DNA from 4 places in the Sphingomonas sp. Y38-1Y genome. Region 1 is predicted to be linked to each of the others. Evidence: predicted binding sites of a transcription regulator. Region 1 holds the regulator's gene; each other region holds the start of a gene.
The links. The regulator LexA, encoded in region 1, represses DNA repair genes until DNA is damaged. The targets are predictions, from matches to a motif close to GTTCCNCNCTTGTTCT.

Region 1 (3,524 bases):
CGGTGAGGCACTGATGCGCCAGACCGATGTCGAGGCGGCAACGCGGGCGATGGTCGGTTGAGCGGGCTCACCCATCTCGACGAAACTGGCGCGGCGCGGATGGTTGACGTCGGTCACAAGCCAGCGACCGAGCGTCGCGCGGTCGCCGGCGGCCGCATCACCATGTCCCCTGCCGCTGCGCAGGCGATCCGCAACGGCGCAGTCGCCAAGGGCGACGTGCTCGCCGTTGCACGCATCGCCGGCATCATGGCCGCGAAGCGCACCGCCGAGTTCATCCCGCTCTGCCATCCCTTGCCGCTGACCAATGTCGAGGTGTCGCTGAGCGTCGAGGCCGATGGCGTGTCGGTGACCGCCACCGCCGCCACGACAGGGCAGACCGGCGTCGAGATGGAGGCGATGGTCGCCGCTAGCACCGCGCTCCTCACCCTCTACGACATGGCAAAGTCGATCGACAAGGCGATGATTGTTCAGGATATTCGGCTTCTGTCCAAGACGGGCGGCAAGTCCGGCGACTGGTTCGCTCCCGCCTGATGGCTCTGCTCCCGCTCGCCGAGGCGCAGGCGCGGCTGCTCGCGCTCGCATCCCCGCTCGCAATCGAGCAGGCGCCATTGCATCAGGCGGCGGGCCACTGGGCGGCGGAGCCGATCGCGGCGCTACGTACGCAGCCGTCGCGCAACCTGTCCGCGATGGACGGCTATGCGATCGCGCACACCGACCTGCCCGGCCCATTCGACCTGATCGGCGAGAGCGCCGCCGGCCGACCCTATGTTGGTTCGCTCGGGCCGGGTGAGACCGTCCGTATATTCACCGGCGCGGCGATGCCCGCCGGCGCCGATTGCGTGCTCGTGCAGGAGGAAGCGCGCGCAGACGGCAAACGGATCCACCTCGACGGTGAAGGGCCCGGCAATCCGGGCCGCAACGTCCGCCGCGCCGGCCTCGACTTCGACGAAGGCGACGTGCTGGTCGACGCCGGGGAGCGCCTGACGCCTGCACGGATCGCGCTGGCCGCGGTCGGCGGGCACGCCGCGCTTCCCGTCCGACGCCGCGTGCGCATCGCGATCGCCGCGACCGGGGACGAGCTACGCCCCGCCGGTGCCACGGTGGGCGACGGCGAACTGCCCGAGAGCAATGGCGTCATGCTGTCGGCATTGCTCGCCGACCTGCCCGTCGACGTCATCGACCTCGGCATCCTCCCCGATCGATTGGAGGCCCTCCGCGATGCGTTCGCCGGGGCGGAAGCTGACATCCTCGTCACCACCGGCGGCGCCTCGGTCGGCGACCATGACCTGGTGCGGCCTGCGCTGGAGGCCGCGGGCGCCTCGATCGACTTCTGGCGCGTGGCCTTGCGACCGGGCAAGCCGATGCTGGCGGGCAGGATCGGCGATGGCGTCGTCGTCGGCCTGCCCGGCAATCCCGTCTCCGCCTTCGTCACCGCAACGCTGTTCGTCCGCCCGCTGGTCGCGCATCTTTCGGGCGCGGCCGACCCACTGCCGACGCTCGGCGAGGCGGTGCTGGGCGAGGCGCTCCCCGCCAATGGTGAGCGGACCGACTATCTTCGCGCGCGCCGGATCGACGGCCGCGTCCATGTCGCGGCGATCCAGGACAGCTCGATGCTCCGCACGCTCGCGCGCGCCGATTGCCTCGTCCATCGCGATCCGCACGCCCCGCCGGCGAGCGTGGGCGACTCGGTACGCATCCTCGACCTTGCTTGACAGCAAGGGGAACAATGCATAAACGTTCGGCGTCTGTTCCTTGGGGAGAGGTGCGATGCTCACGCGCAAGCAGCACGAACTCATCTGCTTCATTTCCGATCGTCTGGCCGAGACCGGCGTTTCGCCGTCGTTCGAAGAAATGAAGGACGCGCTGGAGCTCAAGTCCAAGTCTGGCGTCCACCGCCTGATCAGCGCGCTCGAGGAGCGCGGCTTCCTACGCCGCCTGCCCAATCGCGCGCGCGCGCTCGAAGTGCTGAAGATGCCGGAGGCGAAGGTCGCGACCAAGCCCAAGCCGGCTGCCACGACGACGGCGTCCGCCGCCCCGACGCTTCCAGTCCCGGCCAACGACGTGATCGAGATCCCGCTCCATGGCCGGATCGCCGCCGGCGTTCCGATCGAGGCGATGGAGGGCGCGACGATGCTCCCCGTGCCCGCCGCGTTGCTCGGCGCGGGCGAGCATTATGCGCTGGAGGTATCGGGCGACTCGATGGTCGAGGCGGGCATCCTCGACGGCGACTATGCGCTGATCCGTCGCCAAGACGTGGCTCGCGACGGCGAGATCGTCGTCGCGCTCATCGACGAGCACGAGGCGACGCTGAAATATTTCCGCAAGGAAGGCGCGCTGGTCCGTCTCGATCCCGCGAATGCGAGCTACGATCCGCAGCGCTATCACCCAGATCAGGTGCGCGTGCAGGGCAAGCTCGCAGGGCTGCTCCGGCGCTACTGAGCCGGCGACGACCGGTCCTCCGTCGGGGTTCTGCCTAAGGCTTGCCGCCGGCTCGTTGCCGGGCAAATTCCGTTTCGAACGCGCGGCGCATGACGACCTGGCGGCGTGGCCACTCGCCGCGATCGACGAAGGCGCCGGCATTACCTTTCACTTGCCGCGCGCGCTTCTCGGCGAGGTCGAAGCCGCTCGCGTGGAAGTTGACGAAGATATCGGGCCGAAGCGGGGCAAGCCGGTCCAGGCTCCGTCGGAAATCCGCCGCTGCGGTCGGGTAGCGGCGATTGCCGACCAAAGGCTGGCCCGCGACGGTCAAACTGCATGCAAGGAGGACGTCTAGGGGCCGGCCACGCCCGATCTTCGGGTCGCGCACGGTCAACCGAAAACTCGTGCATCCGGGCGTATGCCCCGGCGTCGCCAGGGTCGTGATCCGCGTCGCGCCAACCGCCACGACCTCACCATCCTTGAGCACATGATCGACCTTCACCGGCGCGAACGGCGTCATGTCGCTGCGATCGGTCGCGCGGCCAGTCTCTAGCGTCCGCTGGTCAGCGGCGCTGGCCCAAAGCGGCGCGCCGCTGGCAGCCTTGAGCGCTGCCAGGCCGTCGGCGTGATCCCAGTGCGCGTGGTTGATGAGCAGTCGCCTGACGTCGCGCATGCGAAAGCCGAGCGCGGCGACGTTGCGCTCGATCTGCGGCGCGCTTTCGGCCAGCGCGCCGTCGATCAGGACATGGCCCTTGGGATCGGTGACCAGATAGGCGGCAAGCTCGCTCGTTCCCACATAATAGAGGTTGCCGGCGATGCGGAACGGCGCCTGAGGCCGGTTCCACTCGGCGCGCTGGCGGGCGTGCTCGGACGATTGCGGCGCGAGCGTCACGGTGGCGGCCAGGAGGAGAATGCGGATCATTTGACCTGCGTGCCGTTTCGCGGCGCCCGCGGCAAGCGCGGCGGCGCCACGCCGGCTGGGCTGAGCCATGGGTGATCGCCCGCGCTGATCACGCGCGCCACGGTCGCTCGATCGAGATCGATCGACATGCCGCCGGTCTTCGCCAGCATCTGCCGGTCAAGCCGCAACCAGCGCGGATCGCATC
Region 2 (3,524 bases), 820 kb from region 1:
CGAGGCCGACAACGTCCTCGTCGCGATCGGCCGTCGTCCGAATACCGAGGGGCTGAACCTCGAAGCTGCCGGCCTGACCCTCAACCAGCGCCACCAGATCGAGGTCGATCACGATTTCACGACCAAGGTCGACGGCATCTGGGCGATCGGCGACGTCACGCCCGGCCCGATGCTCGCGCACAAGGCCGAGGACGAGGGCATTGCGGTGGCCGAGAACATCGCCGGCCAGACCGGCATCGTGAACCACGACCTGATCCCCAGCGTCGTCTACACCATGCCCGAGATCGCCGGCGTCGGCCTGACCGAGGAAGCCGCGCGTGAAAAGGGCGAGGTGAAGGTCGGCAAGTTCCCGATGGCCGGCAACAGCCGCGCCAAGACCAACCACGAACCGGACGGTTTCGTGAAGATCATCTCCGACGCGGAGAGCGATCGCGTGCTCGGCGTCTGGATCATCACCTCGGTCGCGGGCACGATGATTGCGCAGGCGACGCAGGCCATGGAGTTCGGCTCCACGGCCGAGGATATCGCCTATACCTGCCACGCGCACCCGACTCATTCGGAAGCGCTGAAGGAAGCCGCGATGGCGGTCCGCGGCAAGCCGATCCACGTCTGAGGCGTACGGAGGCGGCTCGCGCCGCCTCCTTTGGTGATTACGATAATCAGGCGTTCAGCGCACCGGGGCGGTCAACCCGCCCCGGTGCGTCCCGGTCTCAAACGTCGTCGTCGGGGCTCTCGCCGACCATCAGCTCCTCCGCCACTTCGGCGGTGCGGGCGCGGATCGCGGCTTCGAGGCGGGCGGTGATCTCCGGGTTCTCGCGGAGGAAGTTCTTCGAATTCTCGCGGCCCTGGCCGATGCGGACGCTGTCATAGCTGAACCAGGCGCCGGCCTTCTCGACCAGTCCCGCCTTGACGCCCAGGTCGAGGATCTCGCCGATCTTCGAGATGCCCTCGCCGTACATGATGTCGAATTCGACCTGCTTGAACGGCGGCGCGACCTTGTTCTTGACGACCTTCACACGCGTGGCGTTGCCGGTCACCTCGTCACGGTCCTTGATCTGGCCGGTGCGGCGGATGTCGAGGCGGACCGAAGCGTAGAATTTGAGCGCGTTGCCGCCCGTCGTCGTCTCTGGGTTGCCGTACATCACGCCGATCTTCATGCGCAGCTGGTTGATGAAGATCACCATGCAGCGCGAGCGGCTGATCGACCCCGTCAGCTTGCGCAGCGACTGCGACATGAGGCGCGCCTGAAGGCCGACATGGCTGTCGCCCATCTCGCCCTCGATTTCCGCGCGGGGCACCAGCGCCGCAACCGAATCGACCACCAGCACATCGATCGCGTTCGACCGCACCAGCGTGTCCACGATCTCCAGCGCCTGCTCGCCCGTGTCGGGCTGCGACACGATCAGCTCGTCGATGTTGACGCCCAGCTTCTTGGCATAGACGGGGTCGAGTGCGTGCTCGGCATCAACGAACGCCGCGGTGCCGCCACCCTTCTGCGCCTCGGCGATGCAGTGGAGCGCCAGCGTCGTCTTGCCCGAGCTCTCCGGACCATAGACCTCGATCACGCGGCCGCGCGGCAGGCCGCCGACGCCGAGCGCGATGTCGAGCCCGAGCGAGCCGGTCGAGATCGCCTCGATCTGCATCGTCTCCTTCTGGCCCAGCCGCATTGCCGATCCCTTGCCAAAGGCACGATCGATCTGTGCCAGAGCGGCGTCGAGCGCCTTTTGCCGGTCCGAGTTCGCGGTCGCCATGTCGTTCCCGATCACCTTGAGCTGAGCTGCCATTTTCCGCTTTCCTCGCTAGAGCAACCGCGCGCCCCGTTCAACGCGCGCGAGCTTCGTACCCAATTCGTTCGATGAGAACAAGATGGGAACGTGGTAGCGCAACCACAAGCGTGGCTTCGGTTCCTCGTGCGTCCGGGTCGTTGCACCCAAAAGCGCTTTCAAGAGTTTGAGGCTGCTGCATCGCAGCATCATGAACGCTGCTCATGGATCGAACGCCTTGCGCTTTCTCACCAGTCCTGCCCGGTTCCTGATCCACTATGTCGCCGCTCGGCCGCTCGGTTTTCTGCTGCTCGGCGCGATCGTCGTCGCGGCGAGCGCGGGGTCGATCGGCACGCAATATGCCATGAAGCTGCTGATCGACGCGATGACCGCGAAGAGCGCGCTGGCGGCGGTCTATTGGGCACTGGGGCTGTTCATCGGCCTAGTGGTGGCCGAGAGCCTGCTTCAGCGGGCTGCCGCGTTCCTGCTCGGGCACCTGACCGTCACGTCGGGGGTGCGCATCCGCCTCGACATGTTCGACTATCTGACCGGGCACCAGATGCCTTTCTTCCAGCAGCAGCGCGCCGGATCGCTCGGCCATCGCATCGGCTCGCTCGCGGGCAATTTCGGCGCGCTCGTTCACCGGCTGGTGATGGAGGTGACGCCGCCGATCGTTGCGTTCGTCGGCGCGCTCGTCATCTTCGTAACGATCGACCCGGCAATGGCGGCGGTACTGGGCGGCATCTTCCTGACCGTCACCGCGATCCTCGTCATCCACGGCCTCAAGGGGCACGTCCACCACCGCGCGTTCGCGCAAAAGGCGGGCGTCGTCGGCGGCGAGCTGGTCGACCTGATCGGCAATATTTGGGTGCTCAAGGCATTCGCCGCGCGCCGGCGCGAGCTCGACCGGCTGGACGTGATCCTCAAGGACGAGGCGCACGCCCAGCGCAAGGGCTGGTTCTTCGTCGAGCGCGTCCGCGGCCTCTATGACATCGCGATGGCGGCGATGGTCGCGGGCACGCTCGTCTGGGCGATCGGCCGCTGGTCGGCCGGAGCGGTGACGACGGGCGATGTCGTCATCATCACCACCCTCACCTTCCGCATGCTCCACGGCGCGCGCGACCTGGCGATGGCGCTGATCGATACCAGCCAGCAGTTCAGCTACCTCGACGAGACGCTGGAGATCGTTGGCGTGCCGCACACGCTGACTGACGCGCCGGACGCCCCCGCGCTCGTGCCGGGCGCGGGCACCGTCGCGTTCGAGGCAGTGAGCTTCGGCTACGACCCCACTCGCCCGATCCTGCGCGACCTGAGCTTCGACGTACCCGCCGGGCAGAAGGTCGGCATCGTCGGCCCGTCGGGTGCGGGCAAGTCGTCGATCCTCCAGCTCGTCCAGCGCTTCTACGACGCGGGCGCCGGCCGCGTGCTGATCGACGGCCAGCCTGCCGATGCGGTGACGCAGGAAAGCCTCAACCAGGCGATCGCGATGGTGCCGCAGGAGGTGCTGCTGTTCCACCGCAGCGTCATGGACAATATCCGCTTCGCCCGCCCCGAAGCGACCGACGAGGACGTGCGGCGCGCGGCGGAGGCGGCGGGCTGCGCCGACTTCATCGCCGAGCTGCCCGACGGCTATGACAGCATCGTCGGGGAGCGCGGCACGTCGCTGTCGGGCGGCCAGCGCCAGCGGATCGGCATCGCCCGCGCCTTCCTGAAGGACGCACGCATCGTGCTTCTGGACGAGGCGACGTCGGCGCTCGACAC
Region 3 (3,524 bases), 1.5 Mb from region 1:
CGCGGGGCGCCGCTCCACCCCTCACCAACCTTCGCTAGCCCCGGCTCGCGCCGGGCCAAGCTTCGGTATCCTCTCCCCTGTCCAGGGGAGAGGATGACGGGGATCACTTCCTTGCCCATGGCCGGCCGCTCGCCTCTTCCTCGGCGATCATCTGCGCCTGCTGCTCGCGAAGATGCCAAGGCATCTCCTCGAACACGCCGTCGAACAGCGTGTCGAGCGGCTGGTGGAGGCCATGGCCCAGGATGCCGTTCGCCTCGGCCTCCTTCTGCGCCTTCTTGACCGTTTCGGCGAGCTCCAGGTCCTGCGCCGCGTGCCGCTCCAGATCCCACTCGCCGATCGCGATCAGATGGTCGCGCAGCCGCCGCACGGGATCGCCCAGCGGCCACTCGCTCGCTTCCTCCGCCGACCGGTATTGCGTGGGATCGTCGGAGGTCGAGTGCCCCTCGGCGCGATAGGTGAAATGCTCGATCAGCGTCGGCCCGGCATTGGTGCGCGCGCGCTCCGCCGCCCATTCGGTCGCGGCATAGACGGCCAGCGCATCGTTGCCGTCGACGCGCAGGCCCGCGATGCCATAGCCGACCGCCCGCGCCGCGAACGTCGTCGCCTCAGCCCCCGCAAAGCCCGAAAAGCTCGAGATCGCCCACTGGTTGTTGACGACGTTCATGATGACCGGCGCGCGATAGACCGTCGCGAAGGTCAGCGCCGAATGGAAGTCGCCCTCCGCCGTCGACCCTTCCCCGCACCAGGTCGCGGCGATGCGGCTGTCGCCCTTGGCCGCGCTTGCCATCGCCCAGCCCACCGCCTGCGGATATTGCGTGGTGAGGTTGCCGGAGATCGAGAAGAAGCCGTGATCCTTGGCCGAATACATGATCGGCAACTGCTTGCCCTGAAGCTTGTCGCCGCGGTTCGAGTAGATCTGGTTCATCATCTCGACGAGGGGGTAACCGCGCGTGATGAGGATGCCCTGCTGGCGATAGCTGGGGAAGCACATGTCGTCGCGCTGCATCGCCATCGCGGCGGCGACCGACACCGCCTCCTCGCCCGTCGACTTCATGTAGAAGCTGGTCTTGCCCTGCCGCTGGGCGCGGAACATACGCTCGTCGAACGCGCGCACCAGCGCCATGTTGCGCAGCATCGTGCGCAGCACATCTGGTGAAAGCCGCGGCGCCCAGGGGCCGACCGCCTGCCCCTCGTCATCGAGAACGCGCACCAGCCCGAACGAAAGCTCGTGGAACGAGGCAGCCGGTTCGCCCGGCTCCGGACGGCGGGCGCTGCCCGCGGGGGGCACCTCGACATGGCTGTAGTCGACCGCATCGCCGGGCCGGAAGCGCGGCTCCGGCACGTGCAGCGTCAGCGGCGGGCGATTGGCGGGAACGTCGCCTGGCAAGTCACACTCTCCGATCTACGTGCACGAGAACCCATGTCGGCACCGCCCGATCCTTCGGGTCAGAACGCTATTATAAAATTACAACACGCCCGGCGGCGCTTGTAAATGGGTCAGCATCTCTGCCCTGTAAATTTTGCGACGATTGGCGGATTGACTCCCACACGGGTTGGAACAGAATAGGAACATTCTGGTTCAACCGAGTCGCCATGTCCGCCAGCCTAGCCGAATTGCGCCAAGCGCTGAACGCCATCGAGGGCGCCGGTTTCCGCCGGCGTCCCGCGCTGCCGTTCGGCATCGGTACGATCGACGAGCGGCTGGCGGGGGGTGGCCTGCGACTCGATGCGTTGCACGAGGTGGCGGGCGACACGCCCGATCTGGCCGACGATGCCGCCGCGACCCTGTTCCTGACGGGGATCGCCGCACGCGCCTGGGGCACTGTGCTGTGGATCGTGCGCCGCCGCGACCTGTTCGCCCCCGGCCTCGCGCAAGCGGGCCTCGCGCCCGAGCGCGTCCTCTATGCCGAGGCGGCCGACGATGCCGAGGTGCTGGCGCTGATGGAGGAGGGGCTGCGCCACCGCGGTCTAGGCGCGGTCATCGGCGAGGTGAAGCGCGTCGGCCTGCCCGCGACGCGGCGGCTGCAACTGGCGGCAGAGGGCGGGCGCACGATCGCGCTGATGCTCAAGCGGCATGGCCGCGCCGACGTCGATCCGCTGGGCGCCCCCTCCGCCGCGGTCACGCGCTGGCGGATCGGCTGCGCGCCCTCGGCGCCGCTCGGCGTGGCGGGGGTGGGCCGCGCGCGCTGGAACGCGGTGCTGGTGCGCCAGCGCGGTGGTGAGACGGGATCCTGGATGCTGGAGGCTTGCGATGCGACGGGTCGCTGCGCTCTGCCTGCCCGACTGGTCGATCGACCGGCTGCGGCGGGCGGGCGCGATTCCCGCGCCGCCGCCTGAGCGCGGCGCCGCGGACACCAGCGCGCTGGCGGCCAAGGTCGCCGACGAGCGTGCGAATGAATGCTCGGTGCCGAAGACACCGGGCTGGCGCCCCGGCGCGCGCTGGGCACGCCGCGATGTCGAGGTGGTGGATGCGGAGATCGCGGCGCTGCCGCTCCACCAGCGCCCGCCGATGCGCGAGCTCGGCCGTCGCAGCGAAGCCGCCGACCACCCCTTCCGCGCGCTCCGACCCGACGAAGCGCGCGGCGCGGTGCCGTTCTCGCTGAAGGACGCCCAGTCCACTCCATCCGTTCGTGCTGAGCTTGCCGAAGCACGTGCCAAACAAGCCCGGCCTGGCGAACCGAACGCCACCCCCGCCCCAGTTCGTGCTGAGCCTGTCGAAGCACGTGCCCAACCAACCAAAGCCGACGAACCGCACGCACCTCCCGTCGTCACCAGCCTGCGCGTGGGCAGCCGCGTGGTCGTCCAGGCCGCCTGCCCACTCGCCCGGTCGCGCGGACTGAAGCGCAGCATGGCGCTCACCGCCGCGCGCGCGATGGTGCCGGGGCTGATCGTCCACCCTGCCGACCCCGCTGCCGATGCCGAGGGCCTACGCCGCCTCGCCGTCGCGCTCGCGCGCAAGTGGAGCCCCGGCGTCGCGCTGGCGGGCGAGGATCTGATCTTCCTCGACCTGACCGGCGTCGCCCACCTGTTCGGCGGCGAAGCGGCGATGGCCGCACGCATCGTCGCGGTGCTCGCCCGCGCAGGGCACGCCGCGCGCATCGCCGTCGCCGGATCGCCCGGCGCCGCCGCCGCGCTCGTCCGCCATGCGACCGCCGGTAGCGCCCCCGGCTTCGCCGCCCCGCGTCCGCGCCATGCCGGCATCCGCCAAGCCGCCGACATGCGCATCCGCCACCCGCGCGACGACGGCAATCCCTATGCCCCCCGGCTTCACGCGCCGGATCGGCCCGGCTCCGCCACGCAAGCCACAGCGGTCCTCGTCTGCCCGCCCGGCGCCGAGTCCGACTGGCTCGCCCCCCTCCCCGTCGCCGCGCTCCGCCTGGACGAGGCCGATGTCGAACTGCTCCGCCGCTTCGGCATCGAGCGGATCGGCCAGCTCGCCGCGCTGCCCCGCGGCCCCCTCGCGCGCCGCTTCGCCCGCTCGCTGGAACGGCTCGACCAGGCATACGGCCGCCTGCCGGAGCCGC
Region 4 (3,524 bases), 1.2 Mb from region 1:
TCGCCCGACTACAACGCCGCCCACGCCGACCACTTCCACCTGGATCAGGCCGAACGCGGAGAGAGCGGCTGGCGCGCGTGTCGGTAGCCTCGAGCTTTTGAAAACCCGTTCGTGCTGAGCTTGTCGAAGCACGTGGGAGGCGCCCCGCCTGTGACCCGGGCTTCGACAGGCTCAGCACGAACGGGGGTTGGGGTCACCGCCCCAGCAGATGCTCCACTAACGCCCCCAGCGTCCGGAACGACTGGAGCCGCATGCCGCCATCCTCGGTCCCCGGTGATGTCGCCGCCAGCGCGCGCTGGAAGCCGAGCTTCGCCGCTTCCTTCAGCCGCAGGTTCGCGTGCGCCACCGGCCGCACCTCTCCCGACAGCGCGATCTCCCCGAACGCCACCGCATCGATCGGCACCGCGCGTTCGCTCAGCGCTGAGACGAGTGCCGCCGCGACCGCCAGGTCCGCCGCCGGATCGGACAAGCGATAGCCGCCGGCGATGTTGAGATAGACTTCGGCCGATGAGAAGCTGAGCCCGCACCGCGCCTCCAGCACCGCCAGGATCATCGACAGCCGACCGCTGTCCCAGCCCACCACCGCACGCCGCGGCGTCGCACCGCTCGCCAGCCGCACGGTCAGTGCCTGCACCTCGACCAGCACCGGGCGCGTGCCCTCCAGCGCGGGGAACACGACGGTGCCCGTCACGCCCTCGTCACGGCTTGTCAGGAACAGGCTGGAGGGGTTGGCGATTTCGGAGAGCCCCTGCGTCTCCATCGCGAACACGCCGATCTCGTCGGTGCCGCCGAAGCGGTTCTTGATCGCGCGCAAAATCCGGTACTGGTGGCTGCGCTCGCCCTCGAACGCGAGCACGGTGTCGACCATGTGCTCCATGACCCGAGGACCGGCGAGACTGCCGTCCTTGGTGACGTGGCCTACCAGCACCACCGCCGTCCCGCGCTCCTTGGCGAAGCGGATCAGCTCGCCCGCCGCCGCGCGCACCTGACTGACAGTGCCGGGGGCGCCCTCGATCAGGTCGGAATGCATCGTCTGGATCGAATCGATGACGAGCAGGTCGGGCGGCCCCGCCCCGCCAAAGGTCGTCAGGATATCGCGGACCGAGGTCGCGGCGGCCAGCTGCACAGGCGCGTTGCCGAGGCCGAGGCGCCGCGCGCGCAGCCGCACCTGGTCCGCCGCCTCCTCGCCCGAGACATAGGCGACGCGCTTGCCCGCCAGCGCCAGCTTGGCCGTCGCCTGAAGCAGCAAGGTCGACTTGCCGATGCCGGGATCACCGCCGATCAGAGTCGCCGAACCCTCGACAAACCCGCCGCCCAGCGCCCGGTCGAGCTCGGCGATCCCCGTCGCCATCCGCTCGGGCAGCGCGACGTCGGTGTCGAGCCCCGAGAGCAGGATCGCGCGCCCGCCGGACTGGAGATTGTGCTTCTGCTGGAACGGCGTGACCGCAACCGGCGCTTCCTCGACCAGCGTGTTCCACTCGCCGCAATCGGTGCATTGCCCCGCCCATTGCGACGTCACCGACCCACAGGCCTGACAGACATAGCGCTTGCGGGGCTTGGCCATGCCGGCGGCGTAGCAGCGGCGGAACGAAAAGGGAATATGCCCGTCGCGCCGTGCCTACATCCGGAAGCGCAGCGTGCCGCCGATCGCTCGGCGGCGGAGATCGCGGCGTCGGAGCGCAATCGCGGCCGCCTGCACGGAATCTGCACGCCATGCCCACGCGATCGGCACCGCCCGGACCGGCACGCGTCGACCGCCATCGCTCAGAACCACTGATCGAAGGAGGTCGGCATGGTTCTCAACGACTCGATGCGACGCGCAACGTTCCTGGCCAAGATCGTCGGTGCCGTCGCACTGATCGGCCTGGCCGACTTCCTGTTCTATGGCGAGGAGCCGGGATGGACGTTGGGTGGCTTCGCGCTGGCATGGGCGGCGGTGCTCGCGCTCGTGCGCCGGGACGTCCGTCGGAGCGGCCCCGCCCGCTCTGCGCTCGCCGGCGCGGCGCTGTTCGGTGCGGCGATGATCGACGATCCCGGTCCGCTCGACTGGGTGCTCTTCTGGACCGCGATCGCTTCAGCCGCGCTGCTGCCGCTTGGCCGCTTCGATCACGCGATTAACTGGGTCGGCGGCCTGCTCGTCCACGCGGTGCGCGGGCTGGCGACGCCCGTTCGCGACCTCAGGCGGTTGATGCGACCCCGGCGCCCTGCCGGCAGATCCAAGTTCCGCCACGTGGCCGCGACTCTAGCGCTGCCGGTCATCGGCGGCGGCGTGTTCCTGATGCTGTTCGCCGCGGCCAATCCGCTGATCGCCAATGCATTCGCCGCCATCCGGTTTCCGGATGTCGGGACGGGCATGCTGCACCTCCTCTTCTGGTCGATCGTCCTGCTGGCGATCTGGCCCGGCTTTCGGCCAGCGCGCGCCGTTCTGCACGACCGCGGCACGTTACGCGATCAAGGCTCGCTGCCATCGATCCCGCTCTTGCCTCTCATCCTGTCGCTGGTCACGTTCAATGCGGTCTTCGCGATCGAGAACGTTCTCGACCTCGTCTTCCTGTGGAGCGGCGCGCCGCTTCCCGCCGGCGTCACGCTTGCCGATTATGCGCATCAGGGCGCCTATCCGCTGATCGTCACGGCGCTGCTCGCCGCCGGCTTCGTCCTGATCGCGGCGCGGCCGGGCAGCGCGGCGGCGGCAAGTCCGCTGGTCCGGCGTCTGATCGTGCTCTGGGTCGCGCAGAATTTGTTGCTTGTGGCATCCAGCATCCATCGGACGCTGGACTATGTCGCCGCCTATTCGCTGACCGGATTGCGGATCGCCGCGCTGGGCTGGATGGGGCTGGTCGCGGTGGGGCTCGTGCTCATCACGTGGCGGATGCTCGCCGGTCGAACGACGCGCTGGCTGATCAACGCCAACACGCTCGCCGCGGGCGTCCTGCTCACGGCTGCTGCCTTCAGCAACCTGGGCGCGATCGCCGCGACCTGGAACGTCCGCCACGCCAGCCGGGGCGAGGACCTTGACCTCTGCTATCTCGGCAGCCTTGGCCCGTCTGCGCTGCTGCCGTTGATCGAGCTTGAAGCGCGCGCCGGCGGGCCGGTGCTACGCGACCGCGCCGCCTTCCTTCGGGCGCGGGCAATGCGCACACTCGAACTGGACCAGGCAGACTGGCACCGCTGGACCTGGCGGGGCGCCCGCCGGCTCGCGGCGGCGCGCGAGCGGCTGGGCAGCGACGCGGCGGTGCCGCGAAAGGCGCAATGGGGCCGCGACTGCGACGCCGCGCCCAACCGTCCGCCGGAGGACGTCTCCGCGCCGCCTGTCCGGCCGACACCCACCCCGTTGACGAAGCGCCAGCGACCATGATCCTGTGCCCCATGCCCCGCACGATCCTGATCGCCGACGACGACCCGCATATCCGGCAACTGCTCGTCTTCGCGCTTGCCAAGGCCGGGCTCGACACGATCGAGGCGGAGGATGGCGAGGTTGCGCTGGCGATGGCGGAGGCGCAGCACCCCGATCTGGTCATCCTCGA

Region 2: a site for LexA is predicted at 1,859-1,874, ahead of recA (recombinase RecA). Genes of this name have one in related genera too.
Region 3: a site for LexA is predicted at 1,556-1,571, ahead of RS883_RS16200 (protein ImuA). Genes of this name have one in related genera too.
Region 4: a site for LexA is predicted at 1,585-1,600, ahead of radA (DNA repair protein RadA). Genes of this name have one in related genera too.

The regions. Positions count from the first base shown of each region.
Region 1 is NZ_CP135916.1:1,946,518-1,950,041, reverse strand. Features, by position in the region: gene trpC (indole-3-glycerol phosphate synthase TrpC) at 1-61, shown strand, start outside; gene moaC (cyclic pyranopterin monophosphate synthase MoaC) at 58-531, shown strand; gene glp (gephyrin-like molybdotransferase Glp) at 531-1,712, shown strand; gene lexA (transcriptional repressor LexA) at 1,768-2,439, shown strand; gene bla (subclass B3 metallo-beta-lactamase) at 2,474-3,340, opposite strand; gene RS883_RS09325 (ComEC/Rec2 family competence protein) at 3,337-3,524, opposite strand, start outside.
Region 2 is NZ_CP135916.1:1,127,903-1,131,426, reverse strand. Features, by position in the region: gene lpdA (dihydrolipoyl dehydrogenase) at 1-613, shown strand, start outside; gene recA (recombinase RecA) at 711-1,784, opposite strand; gene RS883_RS05305 (ABC transporter ATP-binding protein) at 1,975-3,524, shown strand, end outside.
Region 3 is NZ_CP135916.1:3,412,891-3,416,414, forward strand. Features, by position in the region: gene RS883_RS16195 (3-methyl-2-oxobutanoate dehydrogenase (2-methylpropanoyl-transferring) subunit alpha) at 104-1,387, opposite strand; gene RS883_RS16200 (protein ImuA) at 1,594-2,337, shown strand; gene RS883_RS16205 (DNA polymerase Y family protein) at 2,252-3,524, shown strand, end outside.
Region 4 is NZ_CP135916.1:761,231-764,754, reverse strand. Features, by position in the region: gene RS883_RS03435 (extensin family protein) at 1-87, shown strand, start outside; gene radA (DNA repair protein RadA) at 194-1,564, opposite strand; gene RS883_RS03425 (DUF4173 domain-containing protein) at 1,793-3,355, shown strand; gene RS883_RS03420 (response regulator transcription factor) at 3,367-3,524, shown strand, end outside.